One region of the Photobacterium sp. J15 genome, then DNA from elsewhere that is predicted to be linked to it. Evidence: predicted binding sites of a transcription regulator. Region 1 holds the regulator's gene; each other region holds the start of a gene.
What was found. Region 1 encodes CRP, which controls carbon source genes, mostly activating them, when cyclic AMP is high. Its sites were predicted from a motif close to TGTGANNNNNNTCACA; they were not measured.
Positions count from the first base shown of each region.

Region 2: the regulator CRP is predicted to act here: its motif matches at 2,033-2,048, upstream of AACQ93_RS14145 (NupC/NupG family nucleoside CNT transporter).
Region 3: the regulator CRP is predicted to act here: its motif matches at 2,917-2,932, upstream of recB (exodeoxyribonuclease V subunit beta).
Region 4: the regulator CRP is predicted to act here: its motif matches at 1,767-1,782, upstream of udp (uridine phosphorylase).

Region 1 is NZ_CAWMUI010000001.1:3,505,119-3,509,632, forward strand. It holds gene AACQ93_RS15725 (hydrolase) at 1-372, shown strand, start outside; gene AACQ93_RS15730 (YheU family protein) at 505-723, shown strand; gene AACQ93_RS15735 (phosphoribulokinase) at 835-1,704, shown strand; gene AACQ93_RS15740 (OsmC family protein) at 1,782-2,186, opposite strand; gene crp (cAMP-activated global transcriptional regulator CRP) at 2,459-3,091, shown strand; gene AACQ93_RS15750 (hypothetical protein) at 3,333-3,536, shown strand; gene AACQ93_RS15755 (DUF1338 domain-containing protein) at 3,611-4,426, opposite strand; gene astD (succinylglutamate-semialdehyde dehydrogenase) at 4,448-4,514, opposite strand, start outside.
Region 2 is NZ_CAWMUI010000001.1:3,151,407-3,155,920, forward strand. It holds gene AACQ93_RS14140 (XapX domain-containing protein) at 172-342, opposite strand; gene AACQ93_RS14145 (NupC/NupG family nucleoside CNT transporter) at 622-1,887, opposite strand; gene AACQ93_RS14150 (TatD family hydrolase) at 2,106-2,900, opposite strand; gene glgX (glycogen debranching protein GlgX) at 3,021-4,514, opposite strand, start outside.
Region 3 is NZ_CAWMUI010000001.1:663,456-667,969, forward strand. It holds gene recC (exodeoxyribonuclease V subunit gamma) at 1-2,790, shown strand, start outside; gene recB (exodeoxyribonuclease V subunit beta) at 3,049-4,514, shown strand, end outside.
Region 4 is NZ_CAWMUI010000001.1:2,572,570-2,577,083, reverse strand. It holds gene AACQ93_RS11550 (zinc/cadmium/mercury/lead-transporting ATPase) at 1-1,672, shown strand, start outside; gene udp (uridine phosphorylase) at 2,004-2,771, shown strand; gene ygjK (alpha-glucosidase) at 3,861-4,514, shown strand, end outside.

The sequences.
Region 1 (4,514 bases):
AAAATCGCTGTGCTACCCGAAGCGATGCCGCTGGAAGCGGGTCAGGTGGAACACATACGTACCCTGTGGCAGTTCGATGAGCTGGTGACAGCGCCGCTACATGGTTTTAAAGATGCCGACGACTACTACCGACGCTGCAGTGGGATCAGCAAATTGCAACGGATCACCACACCACTGCGTATCATCCATGCCGCTGACGACCCGTTTATGACCGAGGCAGTGATCCCGACCGAACCGCTGCCTGATAACATCGACTACCACCTTAGCGATAACGGCGGCCATGTCGGCTTTGTCACCGGCAGTTGGCGAAACCCGGAGCTGTGGCTGGAAAAAACAGTACCGGAGTGGTTTCTTAAAAAAGCGGGAAGCTAATTAAATTTCGAATTTAGAAGATTAAATCCAACACCAATAAACTGTGGAGGACTGGGGCTACAGTTCTCCTAAACAATTAACGAAATTGCCAATATAATCATCCTATCAGCAGTCAACGATTAGAGCCCTGTAATGATTATTCCCTGGCAAGAGATTGATCCGGAAACCCTGGATAACCTCATTGAGTATTTTGTGCTTCGCGAAGGCACCGATTACGGTGAGAATGAAATGAGCCTGTCCGATAAAGTACGCCATGTTCGCCAGCAACTGGCTTCCGGCGAAGCGGTGGTGGTTTTTTCTGAGCTGCATGAATCGATCGATATCAAGCTGCGCCACGAATTCAGCGGTTAATCCACTTTTTATCCACTGTATCATTTTCGCTATCCGTGTCCGGTTCCGCTTGACCTTTCCTTAACAGCCTGTTAATAACTCTGAGGATTAATGTTAACGACAGGGTTTGTCATGTCTGCAAAACATCCGATTATTGCAGTAACAGGGTCTTCAGGAGCCGGCACCTCCACCACCTCTGAAGCTTTCCGCAAAATGTTCAATATGATGGGCATCAACGCCGCCTGGCTGGAAGGTGACAGTTTCCACCGCTATACCCGGCCGGAGATGGATGTTGAGATCCGCAAAGCTAAAGATCAAGGACGGCATATCAGCTATTTTGGCCCTCAAGCCAATGATTTTGCCCAACTCGAGACTTTCTTCCGCCAGTACGGTGATGACGGCAGCGGTAAATTTCGCCGTTACCTGCACACTTTCGACGAAGCCGTGCCTTATAATCAGATGCCGGGCACCTTTACCCCGTGGCAGGATCTGCCGGAGAATACCAACGTACTGTTTTATGAAGGATTACATGGCGGTGTGGTGGACGGAGATATCAACGTCGCCCAACACGTCGATCTGCTGATCGGCATGGTGCCAATCGTCAACCTGGAGTGGATCCAGAAGATCGTCCGGGATACCCGGGATCGCGGCCATTCCCGTGAAGCGGTAATGGGATCCATCGTTCGCTCAATGGACGATTACATCAACTATATTACACCGCAGTTTTCACGTACCCATATTAACTTCCAGCGGGTACCGACCGTCGATACCTCCAACCCGTTCACCGCCAAGGCCATTCCGAGCCTGGATGAAAGTTTTGTGGTGATCCGCTTCCGCGGTATCAAGAACGTCGACTTTCCCTACCTGCTGGCGATGATCCAGGGCTCTTTCATGTCTCGCCATAACACCCTGGTAGTGCCGGGCGGCAAAATGAGCTTTGCAATGGAGCTGATCATGCGACCGCTGATCCAGCAACTGATTGATACCGGTAAAATAAGCTGACTCAAAAGGCAATTATCTATATCGAGTAACGAGAAAAGAGTATCTCGTTACTCGTTAAAAGATTGAAGATCAATCAGTTACGCCTTAATAACCTCATAAGAATGGGTCATCTCAACCCCTTCACCCAGCATCAGGCACACTGAACAGTATTTCTGCAGTGAGTCAGCAACAGTTTTGGCAACGACCGCTTCATCCAGATCATGTCCGGTCACCACAAAGTGCAGGTTTGCGGAGGTAAACAGGCGCGGTGCCTGTTCGCGGCGGACGGAAGAAATTTGTGCTTCACAGGCGGTAATTTTCTGTCCGGCAGACTTCAGGCCGTCGACCACATCCACAGAGCTGCAACCACCGGCAGCCATCAAAACCATTTCCATCGGACTTGGTGCTTTTTCACCACCATTGCCATCCATTACGATGCTATGTCCTGAATTTGACTGCCCCAAAAAGGTCATTTCCTCGACCCATTTCACTCTCGATTGCATGACTTTCTCCTTACTAAAATCAGGCGGTTTTGGCACATGATTACACAGTTGTGATCATGTGCACACTTATGACTACAAAATGGCCTTTTCAGATAGATCAATATCAAGAAATACAGGCCGAAAAAAGATAAACTCTGAAACTAATTATTCAAGTGAGCTTGCAGCCCAGCGGCTGACTGAATATCCTAAAGGCAAACAATTTTATTGTTAGGCCCAGCTTCAATTTTTAGGGATGTCGTTGTTGGGCAACAAACGCAGAGGAAGTTAGTAATATGGTTCCAGGTAAACCTCAAACAGATCCAACTCTAGAGTGGTTTCTTTCCCATTGCCACATTCACAAGTACCCTTCAAAGAGCACTTTGATCCACGCAGGTGAGAAAGCTGAAACTCTCTACTACATCGTCAAAGGTTCTGTTGCCGTATTGATCAAGGATGAAGAAGGCAAGGAGATGATCCTGTCTTACCTAAACCAAGGTGACTTCATCGGTGAGCTTGGTCTGTTTGAAGAAGGTCAGGAACGTACCGCTTGGGTTCGTGCCAAAACACCTTGTGAAGTAGCAGAAATCTCATTCAAGAAATTCCGCCAGCTGATTCAGGTTAACCCTGACATCCTGATGCGTCTATCAGCTCAGATGGCGAGCCGCCTGCAGGTAACCAGCCAGAAAGTTGGCGACCTTGCATTCCTGGATGTAACCGGTCGTATCGCACAGACACTGCTGAACCTGGCAAAACAGCCAGATGCAATGACTCACCCAGACGGTATGCAGATCAAGATCACTCGTCAGGAAATCGGTCAGATTGTTGGCTGTTCACGTGAAACGGTTGGCCGTATCCTGAAGATGCTTGAAGAGCAGAACCTGATCTCGGCACACGGTAAAACTATCGTTGTCTACGGTACGCGCTAAGCGAACCATCCAGACATGAATGACAAAAAGCCGCTTGATGCGGCTTTTTTTGTTGCTGCGATCATACCACCGGGGAATCATTCCAATTTTATCAGGCATAATTTGCTACCTCGCTCACTGACTCACCTCTTGCGATCCCCTTTATTAATGCTACATTGTGCATATCTTTCAAGTATGACCTGCTCCGGTTCCGGGATGGAAGGAGACCATCAGGACCGAGTGGGACGACAGGACACAGGATATGGATATCGAGCGCTTTGCCCCCAACGCGGGTTCAACAATTCCCTCAGTTATTGCCAACCTACCCCCGACCGTAGAGCTGACCGGTTTCAGTGATCAGCGTCACTATCTGGAACAGCATGCCATCTTCACCAGGCAGCATCGGCGAACTACTACGAACGGCGAATTTGACTGTCCTTCACTCGACAGCCACTGTGGTCACTAACTACTTAAAACAGAAAAAAGCCCCACTGTCTCGTAACCGTGGGGCTTGTCATACTCTCTAAACTGCCTTTGTCATTAGTAATCGACCAAAGGCGGCTGGCTATTGGTGCTTTCAAAAATTTTATCGGCCGATGCCGCCACAAACCCCTGGTACAGTTCACCGTCTTCCATCGGGTAACGCTTGGCAAACTCATAAAAACCGCCGGGGATGGTATGAACACCATCAAGGAATTGTACCGGCACCTTATCCGCCATGGTGGAGGACTGTTCCAGCATATCCTGCGGGCTGCCTTTAACTTCGCCCCCCGACTCATTGATCACAAAACCGTTATGAAGCAGCAGGTGGTTCACTTCATGGACCTCGGTGAACTGCTCCAACTGGTTAATGCTGACCGTAAAATGATTGGCCCCGAAACCATGAGCTGCCACCCAGCCAGCATATTCACTTTCTGCAGACAAAAGCTCATAGGTTTTAAAATCCAAATCCCACAGGCGGCCACCATAGAGGAAAGCCGGATCATGCATCGCTGCCTCCGGCACCTGGTTCACCAAATCGCGAACCGTTTCCTGCAACAAGGAAGAAAACTGCCCGACCATCAACTCACTGATAAACACTTTTGGTGCCAGCGGATTCGGGTGCTCAAAGTGTTCAGCATAGAGCTTCTTGGCTTCAAAATGGTATTTCCCACAAGGTTTGTAGCCGATAGCAATAAAAGGAGCCGCCAGCCGGTCGAAGCCGACCTGCGGCAGATTGAAGGTACGCAGGGCAATATGGTCATTAAGCAGCGGCTCATCTTCTTCGAGCAGATCATGAACCTGTGCGGCCGATGGACAGAGCCGCTCGGTGTAATCCTTCCACAATGCATCAAACAGTTGCTCGACTCTTTCCATGATGACGCTCCCCTTCTGTTATTACAAAGTAATACCCGGTGACAGCTGTGACGGCAGCTCGGTTTGCTCCCCTTCCATTGATGCCATA
Region 2 (4,514 bases), 350 kb from region 1:
CCCATCACGACGGGGAAACGCTGAAACAGCAATCGTCAATTCTTGATGGTGCTCGCTAATAATACCAAGCTCTTTTACGCCCCACCATCAAAGTCGTGTTTCCATCCGTGCACAATGTGTTTACGACTATAGATTAGAGTAAACAATTGTTATTACTTGATAAATCACTCATCAAGTAAAGAAACGCTCCACAAGCCACTGGTAAAAAATACCACCGGCATACACCCCGAAAATACCCATGACACCGGGCAGAACCGGCGGCGCAGGAATGGGCAGTTTTATTGCTGAAAACAAGACCCCGACAATAAAACCTGCCGCCAGCGCCAGTATGGTTTCGCTCATAACTTTTCTCTCTGTGTTATACAGCACAAGAAAAGTGTAGCCCGCGGTCACTGGGGGTGCCGTTGTAACGACAAGATTGATAGTAACAAAGGGAGTTCACCAAAATCGGAGCGCAATCGATTAAACAGAACAAAGTTTCACACGTTACAAGGTTTTTACCAAATCTGTTGAATAGACATAAGTGAAGAGATGCAGCAGGAAAAGGACGAGGAGTTACACATACAAAAACGCCACAGCATGGCTGTGGCGTTTAATATACTTACTGAATTAAATCAGTGATTACATTGCGTTCAGGCTTACAAATAGGCCAGCGATAGTTGCAGACATCAGGTTAGATAGAGTACCTGCTGCTACTGCCTTCATACCGAAGCGAGCAATGTCGTGGCGACGGCTTGGAGCCAGACCACCCAGACCACCAAGTAGGATTGCTACAGAAGATAGGTTAGCAAAACCACACAATGCGAAAGAAATGATTGCTGAAGTCTTGTCAGTAAGAACAACTTCTGCACCTTCAGCTAGGTAAGGAGCAAAGTTCAGGTAAGCAACGAATTCGTTCACTACCAGTTTCTGACCGATGAAAGAACCAGCGATAGTTGCTTCTTCCCATGGAACACCGATTAGGAATGCCAGTGGAGAGAATACGTAACCAAGGATCAGTTCCAGAGTCAGCTCAGGCATGCCGAACCAACCACCGATACCACCCAACAGGCCGTTGATCAGTGCAATCAGACCGATGAATGCAAGAAGCATCGCACCAACGTTCAGAGCAAGCTGCATACCAGAAGATGCACCAGCTGCTGCTGCGTCGATAACGTTCGCTGGTTTCTCGTCTTCAGATACTGCATCGCCAGCCATCTGCTCGATTGGCTCTTCAGTTTCAGGCTTGATGATCTTAGCAAATAGCAGACCACCTGGTGCAGCCATGAAAGATGCCGCGATTAGGTATTCCAGAGGTACACCCATTGAAGCGTAACCAGCAAGTACACCACCAGCAACAGACGCCAGACCACCACACATAACCGCAAACAGCTCAGATTGAGTCATCTTAGGTACAAACGGACGAATAACCAGAGGTGCTTCGGTTTGACCTACGAAAATGTTAGCTGTAGCAGACATAGATTCGGCACGAGAAGTACCCAGTGCTTTCTGCAGACCACCACCAAGGATGTTGATAACAACCTGCATGATGCCTAGGTAGTAAAGTACGCTAATCAGTGCTGAGAAGAATACAATTACAGGAAGTACACGTAGGGCGAATACGAAACCGCCACCACCGAACACTTCAAACATCTTAGGTGAAGTCAGGCCACCGAATAGGAAGTTGATACCGTCGTTACCGTAGTTGATAACATTGGCAACAGCAGTAGACATGCCGTACAGCACGTCACGACCTACAGGCACATACAGTACAAAGGCACCCAAGCAGAATTGGATGGCAAATGCACCACCAACAGTACGTAAATTAATAGCTTTGCGGTTATCTGATAGTAGTACAGCTAGACCTAGCAGTACTGCCATCCCAACCAGGCTCATAAACAGGCTCATAGTTTATGGCATCCCTTTAGTTAAGTTTGGCGTCTCGACAATTCGGCTCATTAAGAGTCCGGCGCATTATACTCATGCCGTGACCGATAAAACTAATGCGGATATCACACTTTCCTAGGAAAGAAAGTGAAAGCAAAACCACAATTGTGACGCTACTCACAAACTACTTATTAACCAAAGCAACCGTTTGGCATTTTCGTTTGCTTTAGCGATCGAGATCACATCGAAATTCGAAACAATTCAGCCGTAGTTAAACTGGTGGCCAACTCGATTTCCGACTGGGACTCAGGCCTGATATCGGCTAACGCCTCAATGATGTTGCATAGCCTGTCGGGACGGTTCGGTTGTCCCTGAAAGCCAGCAACGGGCATATCCGGCGCATCGGTTTCCAGCATCAGTGTTGCCAGTGGCAAAGCTGCGATTGTATTGCGGGTTTTATTCGCCCGCTGATACGTTATCGTTCCCCCTACGCCAATTTTGATCCCCAGCTCAATAAGCTGTTGTGCCTGCGGCAAACTTCCGCTGAAACCGTGATACACACCACCCGCTGACAGCGGATGTTGTTTCAACAGTCTTAACAGCTCCGGAAAGGCTTTTCGGCAATGGAGGATAACTGGCAATGCATACTGATTAGCCAGCTTCAGTTGCGCCCTGAGCAACTCAATTTGCTGTTCCCGATCAGCGCCGACAATGGCAAAGTCTAGTCCACATTCACCGACAGCAACGCATTTAGACGCATTTTGTCCCGTGTCTGCGACAGCTTTTGCCAACTGCTGTTTCAGCCCTTCCAGCGCACCACTCCCGTGCTCCTCACTGAAAAACGGATGCAGGCCAAGGGCATAGAACAGCTCATCAAATTGCGAGCAGAGACTCTGCACTCGCTGCCAATTTCGTTGCCCGACAGAAGGAATAATGATTTTTCCGACTCCGGCACTATGGGCCAGAGCCAGATAGTGCTTGGGATCGGAGTCGAAAGGTTCAAAATCGAAGTGACAATGGCTGTCGATGAGCATAGTAAATCTTACTCTCTGGGTTATACCAAACTGAATAATAATCTGGCTCTCAGAAAAACGCTGGCGATTGACTCGGCCCGATGTCACCAGCTCTCGCCGGGACACCGGGTTGCTTTGGCGCTAACTCTTCTTAGCAACCATAACGATCATACTACGCCCGGTCGCCAGAATGGTATTACCCTGATATTTCGGCGCCTGCTCAATCGTATAAATATCTCCGGGACTTGGCTCGGCAGTATTGATCAGTATGTGCCAATCACTACTGTTTCGATCCGGGATAGTGAACTCCAGCGGATCCCAGTAAGCATTGCAAATTACATACAGCTCATCTTTGGTGATCGGATGGTTAACCGTTAGTGCCAGCGAGTGGGAATGTTCAGACCAATCCGGCTTGTTCGGCTCCGTGCCATGCCAACTAATCCCGACATTTTCCAGCACCGAGCTGAGCGACATATGCATATTCCAGTCGATCGTCGGCTCAGCACTGCGGATCTGGCTAAGTTGAGTGACAAAACGATGAATATCAGCATGCTTGTCAGCTAACCGCCAGTCGAACCAGCTGATTTCATTATCCTGGCAATACGCGTTGTTATTGCCCTGCTGAGTCCGCCGTACTTCATCGCCCATGCAGATCATCGGCGTCCCCAAGGAGAGAAACAGAGTTGCCAGCATGTTTTTGCACTGACGGTTCCGAATATTATCAATTTCAGCTATCGCGGTCGGGCCTTCGATTCCGTAGTTACTCGACACATTATGGTTATCGCCGTCACAGTTGTTTTCGCCATTGGCATGGTTATGTTTTTTGCTGTAACTGACCAGATCATTGAGGGTAAAGCCGTCATGGGCACAGATAAAATTCACCGACCTGTGCGGTGAGTGACGGTGGCTACAGTAAATATCCGGAGAGCCTAAAATACGAGATGCAAAGCGCCCGACATAACCGTTATCACCGCGCCAGAATGCCCGGACATCATCGCGATATTTGCCGTTCCATTCATTCCAGCGGTCGCCGATAAACGAACCGACCTGGTACAAGCCTGCGGCATCCCAGGCTTCAGCAATGATCTTGGTACTGCTAAGGATTGGATCCGAATCTATCGACCACAGTAACGGCGGCTCTTTCATCGGATGCCCTTGACTGTCTCTGGCCAACACCGAGGCCAGGTCAAAACGAAAACCGTCGACATGCATTTCAGTTACCCAATAATGCAAGGCATCAATAATCATCCGCCGCAACACACTGTTATTGGCATTGCAGGTATTGCCACAACCACTGTAGTTAGCGTATTTGCCATTACTTTTATCCAGCAAGTAGTAGGCCCCGTTCTGCAAGCCCTTAAAGCAAAATGTCGGGCCGCTCTCATCGCCTTCGGCGGTATGGTTGAACACCACATCCAGAATGACTTCAATCCCGGCTTTGTGAAGCTCCCGGACCATAGTTTTAAATTCATTTATCGCCGCCAGTGGTTCTTTTTCAACGCTGTAATCGGCATGAATCGCAAAGAAGTTTATCGGGCTGTATCCCCAATAGTTTTGCCGTCCTTCCGGTGCATCCTGAACATCAAACTGCTGTATCGGCATCAGCTCTACCGCCGTCACCCCAAGCGACTTCAG
Region 3 (4,514 bases), 2.8 Mb from region 1:
ATTTCTGCTCTGCCGCCGCGCTATCTCGATGCCCTTGCTGCGTTGGGTAAGCATATCGATGTCCACTTGATGTTTACTAACCCTTGTCGCCATTACTGGGGGGAAGTGCGGGATCGTAAATATCTCGCCCGCCTTGCAGCCAAGCAGCGTCAGCAGTTGCAGTGGTGCGCCGATCACAGTGAGCTTGGTGGTGTCGTTTCTCCGCTGAAGGGAGATATCGAGGCCAACCTGGTTGATGATACCCATGAAGACGCAGTCGGTAATACCTTGCTGGCGTCACTGGGTAAGCTGGGGCGGGATAACCTGTACCTGCTGTCGGAGATGGAAGCCTATGATGTCGAAGCTTTTGTCGATATCGAACCGGATTCCATGTTGCATTCGATTCAAGCCGATATCCTTAACCTTGAAGATCGTGTCAATGATGAGTTGACTGAAACCAGTCACCACAAGCTGGCGATCTCGCCGCAGGACCAGTCGCTGGCTGTCCACGCCTGCCACTCGCCGATGCGAGAGGTTGAGGTGTTGCATGACAAGCTGCTGGCGATGATGGCTGACAATCCGGAACTGTCGCCGCGAGACATCGTAGTGATGGTGGCCGATATCAACAGCTACAGCCCGTATATTCAGGCGGTGTTCGGTAACGCGCCGGGTGAGCGCTACATTCCTTTCTCTATTTCTGACCGCAGTGCCGACCAGGAAAATCCGGTTCTGCTGGCCTTCCTGCGTTTATTGGAACTGCCGGAGAGCCGCTGTCAGGCTTCTGAACTGCTGGAGTTGCTGGAAGTACCGGCGGTGATGGCGAAGTTCGGTTTTGACAGCGAGCGTTTTGAACGGGTTAAAGGCTGGATTGAAGAAGTCGGGATCCGCTGGGGGTTGGATGATGGCACAGCCAGTGAATTCCAACTGCCGCGCCAGCAACAAAATACCTGGCTGTTTGGTTTGCAGCGGATGCTGCTCGGTTACGCAATGCCGCAGGATGCCGGATTGTATCAGGGGGTGCTGGCCTATGATGAGGTACAGGGTATGGATGCCGAGCTGGCCGGGCAGCTCGGTTTATTTGTCGAAATGCTGATGCACTACCGCACTTTGCTTGCCAAGCCACAGCCGGTGGCGGAGTGGATTTCAGTACTTAACCAGCTGTTGGATGATTTCTTTGCCGTCGATACTGACGGCGAGATGGTATTGCGGATGATCCGCGACAAGCTGCAGCAACTTGAGCAGCAGCTGAAAGATGCCGGTTATCAGGATGAGATCACGCCGAAAGTGCTGCGTGATTACCTCAACAGCAAATTATCGGGTGAACGGGTCAGTCAGCGTTTCCTTGCCGGTCAGGTAAACTTTTGTACCCTGATGCCAATGCGTTCGATCCCGTTCAAGGTAGTGTGCCTGCTGGGGATGAATGACGGTATCTATCCGCGCTCTATTCCGCCGGAAGGCTTTGATCTGATGACCGGACGAACCCGTTATGGTGACCGCTCCCGCCGTGATGACGACCGCTACCTGTTCCTTGAGGCACTGCAGTCAGCTCAGGAAACGTTGTACATCAGTTATGTCGGACGCTCTATTCAGGACAACAGTGAAAAAATGCCGTCGGTACTGGTTAGCGAGCTGCTGGAATACTGCCAGCAGGGATACTGTCTTGAAGGGGATGAAGCTCTGCCTGCCGATCAGTCGGCCGAGCGCCTGGCGAAAGCCATGCTACATGTCCACCCATTGGTGCCGTTCAGTCCGGAAGCCTTTCTGGGAGCTGCACCGAGTTATGCCGCAGAATGGTTGCCCGCAGCCAGTCGAGAGTTGATTGCAACGCCTGAATTTCAGGAGCAGCCACTTATTGCCGAGCCTGAAGACAGCACCGGCATGCCAGTGCTGGAGCTGGCCGAACTGTCTCGCTTCTGGCGTCTGCCTGTGCAGTATTTCTTTAACCGCCGCCTGAAAGTGTTCTTTGAATCGGCAGCTGGCGCAGTCGAAGATGACGAGCCGTTTGTTCTTGATGGTCTGAGCCGTTATCAGCTTCGCAGTGATTTGCTGACGACTTTCCTTGATAGCCACCTTCAGGGTGAAAGCAATAAAGACGCCGTATTTGAGCGCTTTGCCGAATATCAGCAGGCTGCGGGTGGCCTGCCGCTGGCTGAGTTTGGTGAGCTGGAGCTGATGGATGAGCGGGGACAGATTGAAAGTCTGGCTGACAAAGTAGCCGGTCTGCTGGCCGACTCACTGCCAGATGTTGAAGTTGACCAGTTAATTGAGATTGAAGGACGGTCTGTGCAATTTCAGGGCTGGCTCAAGTATCACAGCCGGAGTGGGCTGGTTCGTTATCGTCCGGGCAAGGTCAGGGCACAGGATATTCTGCAGGGCTGGATCGAACATTTGTGTCTGGCTCTGGTCGCCGAATCGAAAGACACTCATTTGATTGGCATTGACGGTCACTACTGGCTGGAACCGGTCAATGCTGAATATGCCCGTGAACAGTTGGCAGTATTAATGCAGGCGTACTATCAGGGACTGACCCGGCCGCTGGCATATTTCCCCCGCACCGCACTTGCCGGTTTGCAGGCTTGCCAGGATAAGCAGGGTAACTGGTGCGATGATGCTGATATTCTGGATAAAGCAAAAGCGAAGATGGCAGAAGCCTTTAACGGCGGTTACATGTTCGAAGGTGAAGGAAACAATGCTTATATCTACCGGGTATGGCCGGAGTGGAATTGTGAGCTGGCTGATGATGCCACACAACAGGCAGAACAATTGCTCAAACCGGCATTGCTGCACCTGCATTTGAAGAAAGAGGATTAATCACTAAGGGGGGTAGGTGGCCGTCGATAAATCATTATTGATTGTAGGGTGTTCACCGTACGGCCACAGGTCCAGAGGTAGACCGAATTCATGACGCGGATAGTAGCGGATCGAATTGGGATAAACCGTGAAACAGCTCTCATAGTGATAGAACTCAAAGTTGGCTAATTCGATATTTTTGTTTGAATTTGTGCTCGATCACAAAAATTTATTTTGCCCGAACCCATGTTCGTGCAATAACAGGAACTTGCGCATCCTATGACTCAACAACACATTTCGCCTGACCTTACTGATTCTGCGGTACTCATTGAGCCGCAGGAGCTTAAGCCGATGACCTTCCCGTTGCACGGTAACAGGCTGATTGAAGCCTCGGCCGGTACGGGCAAGACGTTTACCATTGCCAGTCTGTACCTGCGTCTGCTGCTCGGGCATGGTGATAACAACAGCCGCTTCCCTCGCGAGCTGACTGTTGATCAGATTCTGGTGGTGACTTTTACCGAAGCGGCAACTGCGGAGCTGCGTGATCGTATTCGCCGCCGGATCCATGATGCCCGGCTGGCATTCAGCCGAGGCCATAGTGACGATCCGGTGATCAAACCCTTGTTGGATGATCTTGCCGATCATAAAGCGGCGGCATCGATCTTGCTGCAGGCCGAACGTCAGATGGATGAAGCCGCCATTTTCACTATTCATGGTTTCTGTCAGCGGATGCTGACCCAGAATGCGTTTGAGTCTGGCAGCCTGTTCAACAATGAGTTCGTCACCGAAGAGAGTCACCTTCGGGCGCAGGTGGTGGCTGATTACTGGCGCCGCAACTTCTACCCATTGCCGAAAACACTGGCTGGTGAGGTGCGCAGCATCTGGGTATCGCCGGCAACTTTGCTACGTGATGTTAACCCGTTTTTGTCCGGTGCCGAGGTGGAAATTCGTGCGCCGGAGCTGAAAGATTCGTTGCAACAGGTTCATGACGACAATATTGCCCGAATTGAGCATGTGAAGCGCTTGTGGCGTGCTGATGCGGCTGATTTCCAGGATTTGATTGCCGGTTCCGGGGTCAACAAGCGCAGTTATACCAAGACCAGTTTGCCGAAGGCGCTGGCGGAAGTCAGTGCCTGGGCCGAGCAGGAAACCTCCGGTTACCAGTTACCGAAAGCGCTGGAAAAATTTGATCAACAGGTGCTGTTTGATAAGACCAGCAAAGGGAATCCGCCGGAGCATCCTGTGTTTGTTGCTATTGGCGAGCTGCTGGCTAACAAGCCGAATGTCAGGGATCCGCTGCTGGCACATGCTATCAGAGAGTGCCGTCAGTTGCTGACTGAGGCCAAACGTCGTAAAGGCTGGCTGTCATTTGACGATCTGCTGACCCAACTGGCTGCGGCGCTGAGCAATGATGCAGACGGCAGCCTGGCTGCGCGGATCCGTACTCTGTTTCCGGTTGCGATGATCGATGAATTCCAGGATACCGATCCGCTTCAGTACAGCATTTTTAACACTGTTTATGGTGAAAAGCCGTCAGAAGCTGAAGTTGACGCTGGCAGTGAGGAGTCGGCCTGTGGACTGTTTATGATCGGTGACCCGAAGCAGGCGATTTATGCCTTCCGTGGTGCTGATATCTTTACTTATATTCAGGCTCGTCGCCAGGTGAAAGCTCACTACACCCTGGGAACCAACTGGCGTTCAACAGCTGAAATGGTTGAAGCCGTCAACACCATCTTCCGCACGCC
Region 4 (4,514 bases), 930 kb from region 1:
GACAGTGGCAGCAGTTGGTGCATTGTATTTAGGTGAAACTGCTGAAGCCGCAATGGTTCTGTTGCTGTTTTTGATTGGTGAACAGCTTGAAGGTTACGCATCCGCCCGCGCTCGAAGTGGTGTTAAAGCTTTGATGGATCTTGTTCCTGAAAAAGCTTTGGTTATCCGCCCGGACGGCACCAGAGAAAAAGTTGCAGCAGAAGAGCTGAAAAAAGGTGATGTGATTGAAGTGGCACCGGGTGGACGTCTGCCTGCTGATGCCGTTTTAACTGAAACTTCAGCAAGCTTCGATGAAAGTGCGCTGACCGGGGAGTCAGTTCCGGTTGAACGCCTGCGTGGTGAAAAGGTGATGGCTGGCTGTCTGGTTTCAGATAAGCAGGTTCAGCTGAGAATTGTTTCTGAGCAGGGGGATAATGCCATCGACCGTATCCTTCACCTGATTGAAGATGCCGAATCCCGAAAAGCACCGCTGGAGCGTTTTATTGATCGCTTCAGTAGTTTGTACACTCCGGCCATGATTGCGTTGGCGGCATTAGTCATCGTGATTCCGCCGTTGTTGTTCGGTCAGGACTGGAGTGAGTGGATTTATAAAGGCCTGACTTTGTTACTAATTGCATGTCCTTGTGCCTTGGTTATTTCGATTCCAGCTGCGATTACTTCGGGCCTGGCGGCAGCAGCACAACGTGGTGCCCTGATTAAAGGTGGTGCCGCATTGGAGCAGTTAGGGCATATCGAAACCGTTGCTTTTGATAAAACGGGTACCCTGACTCAGGGTAAGCCAGTTGTGACTGATGTTGTAAGTTGGGATGGTGATGAAGACAAACTGCTTTATCAGGCCGCAGCTGTTGAGGACGGTTCGTTGCACCCGCTGGCACAGGCTGTGGTTAATGCGGCTCAGGCGCGAGGATTAAAGCTGGATGTAGCCGATGAACGAGAAGCTTTGCCGGGTAAGGGCATTCAGGGGGTAATTGGTGGTGATACCTTATTGCTGGCTGCAGCGGATCGTTTGCCTGCATTAGTACAGTTAACAGCAGGACAGAAAACAGAGGCTGAACTGCTGGAAGGTGAAGGAAAAACCCTGGTAGTCGCGGTTCGTAACGATGAACCCGTTGGCTTGATTGCATGGCGAGACAATCTGCGTAATGACACCCGTGAAGCGATTAAAATCCTTAAGGCGATGGGGATTCATTCAGTCATGCTAACCGGTGATAATCCGCGTGCTGCTGCGGCTATCGCCAGAGAGATCGATATTGATTATCGTGCTGGCCTGTTACCCGCAGATAAAGTAACTGAGGTTGAACTTGCTAATAAAAATGCCAAAGTGGCGATGGTCGGGGATGGCATTAATGATGCGCCAGCAATGAAAACCGCATCCATTGGTATCGCAATGGGTGGAGGTACTGATGTGGCGCTGGAAACCGCAGATGCAGCCCTGACTCATAACAGAATTTCAGAGTTGCCGGAAATGATAGCGTTGTCCCGCGCGACACTGAGCAATATTCGCCAAAATATTTTTATTGCCCTGGGGCTGAAAGGTGTCTTCCTTGTAACGACCTTACTTGGCTTGACTGGTCTGTGGGTTGCAGTTCTGGCTGACAGTGGAGCGACTGCTTTGGTGACATTGAATGCATTGAGGTTGTTACGCTTTGAGTCAAAAGTGAAACGTACTTAATGCTCTGATGGAAAAACATTCAAAAGCATCGCCTTGTGCGATGCTTTTTTATTGAGATTAATTTTGTGATAAAGCGCAAAGGTAACCGTTTTTATGTGATCTAGCTCTCTCTGGGGTGAAAAATGAAATTCATACTATTTCTCTCAATGTGACTACAATCACTAAAAACTAAAAATCTATCGGCTATCTTTAGCCTTGTGTTTTGTTAATGCTTTTTTTAAGAGCATTGCCAAAACAACAACTTTTTTAGTTTTTTTAATTATTTGATTCATAGCCGCAGGCCTCGAGCGACCCCCTTAATTTCGCGGTAAAGTATAAAAAGGATATGACTATGTCTGACAACGCTGTATTCCACCTAGGTGTAACAAAAGAAGATCTGAATGGTGCTGAACTGGCTATTATTCCAGGTGATCCGGCCCGTGTTGAAAAGATTGCAAACCTGATGGAAAACCCAGAATTTCTGGCCAGTGCTCGTGAATATACTGTTTACCGCGCGAAGATAGACGGCAAATCTGTTGTTGTTTGTTCAACTGGTATCGGTGGCCCATCTACTTCTATCGCAGTTGAAGAATTGGCACAGCTGGGTGTTCGTACTTTCCTACGTGTAGGTACAACTGGTGCGATCCAGCCACACATCAACGTTGGTGACATGATTGTAACAACTGGCTCTGTACGTCTTGACGGTGCGAGCCTGCACTTCGCTCCAATGGAATTCCCAGCAGTAGCAGATTTCAGTGTTGCCACAGCAATGAAAGCAGCATGTGATGCAGACGGCGCAACAGTACACACAGGTGTAACAGCATCAAGTGATACTTTCTACCCAGGCCAAGAGCGTTACGATACATTCTCAGGTCGTGTAGTTCGTCGCTTCCAGGGTTCTATGGACGAGTGGCAGCAAATGGGCGTGCTTAACTTCGAAATGGAATCAGCAACTCTGCTAACCATGTGTGCAAGCTCTGGCCTACGTGCAGGTTGTGTAGCAGGTGTTATCATCAACCGTACTCAGAAAGAAATCCCTGATCACGCGACTCTGAAAGAAACTGAAAAGCGTTCTATCAAGGTGGTAGTTGAAGCTGCTCGCCGTATGCTGGCTGAGTAACCCTATCACTGGTTGTTTGCCTCAATCTCTTCATCGGGAATGCTCATTTATGTATATAAACTCTGCGTTCCCTCTTCGACCTTGAGGCAAATTCCTGCGTGCTAGCAGTTAGCAGTAATGATTATAAAACCGATGCTTAGGCATCGGTTTTTTCGTATGAAGACTTTGTTGGAAGTGTTCATTGATAGTCATCAACTGCGCGCTTCCGCCTTGTTCACGAATTAAATTCCTACGGGCTTGATTGTAATAGATTACAGAGAACCGGCGTATTGCGTCGGTATTTTATTGCCTCAATCTCTTCATCGGGAATGCTCATTTATGTATATAAACACCGCGTTCCTTCTTCGACCTTGAGGCAAATTACTGCGTGCTAGTAGTTAGCAGTAATGATTATAAAACCGATGTTTAGGCATCGGTTTTTTCGTTTTATTACCCCAATGAGTCAGATAATGAGTACTTATAATGGGATATTTAGTATGCTTTTATTCATGCTCAGGGGGAAATTTAACTTGGGTATTAGCTTGGTTATGAATAAGGGGTATATTCATTTTATAAATATTTTTTATAAGGTGTTTAATCATGTAAGCGGAATCATTGCCTCTATACTTCTGTTACTTAAGAGAGCTATCTGAAACTTATTTAACTAAACTGTGTAATACATGTGTGCTCTAAGTTTGTTTTTAAATAAATAATATTGAAGTGAATGCATGTGAAGTGTGACTTTCTGTCAGGTTATTTTATTTAACTTGGTTAAATGACCCTTTGTTTATGTAACAAAGAATAGAAATGCAAGAGCTGGTTAATATCAATCAAATTTGATGTTAATTGTATAAGGTTTCAATCTTATTGTGATATTGAGTCCAATAAATCATTAATCTCAGTGAATAATATTCGATGTTTTTATTGGTGTTATTCAATTGATAGTTGATAATTGAGTCAGCAAAATAATGAATGGTGATAAAGATCTATTTTACTTAGTTTCCAACTTTATATTATCGCCCCGTCATTGATGCCTGATTTTCAATGCGCTGAATAATAAATCGCCGTGAGAATAAATAAACACGGTATATATAATAACGGGGAACAGAAATGCATTTTCATAAATCATTATTAGCCATTATGGTTGGCTCTGCTATCACTCTGTCCGGATGTAATAGCAGCAGTAATAATACTGATGGCAAACAGGTTGATATTCCGATACCACCGTCCAGCAACTTTATTAACGTGATTGATCGCACCGGTAATCCAGAATACCTGCGTGATTATGATAAATATGACAACTTGAAGTTTAATGCTTTTGTCGATAACGGTGCCTGGCATGGTCATCTTCTGCCTGCTGATGCTAATGGTTATGGTTCTTTTGGCGGAATCATGCAGGTAACTCAGGAGTATGCCCACTTCATGTCGGGACAGGAGTTTGATAAGTTACATTTGCTCGATAAGAAAGCGGGCAAGCAGATTGATTTATCGTCAGCCCAGGCCAATATTTACAGTACACCCGGAGCCTTGGTTCAGGTTCTCAAAACTGATTTGGTTAATGTTCAGATGGTGTTGCGTTTTGTCACAGACAGAACTTCACTGGTTGAAACTCAGATCACAAACTTGACTGATCAGAGTATGGAGCTTGAATTAACCTGGGATGGTGAACTTTTACAGAGAGCACTTTCAAGTAAAGGTTATGAAAGTAAATCTATTGATGAGGTATATCCGAAATATAATCGCAGGATAATCTCAATAGATAAT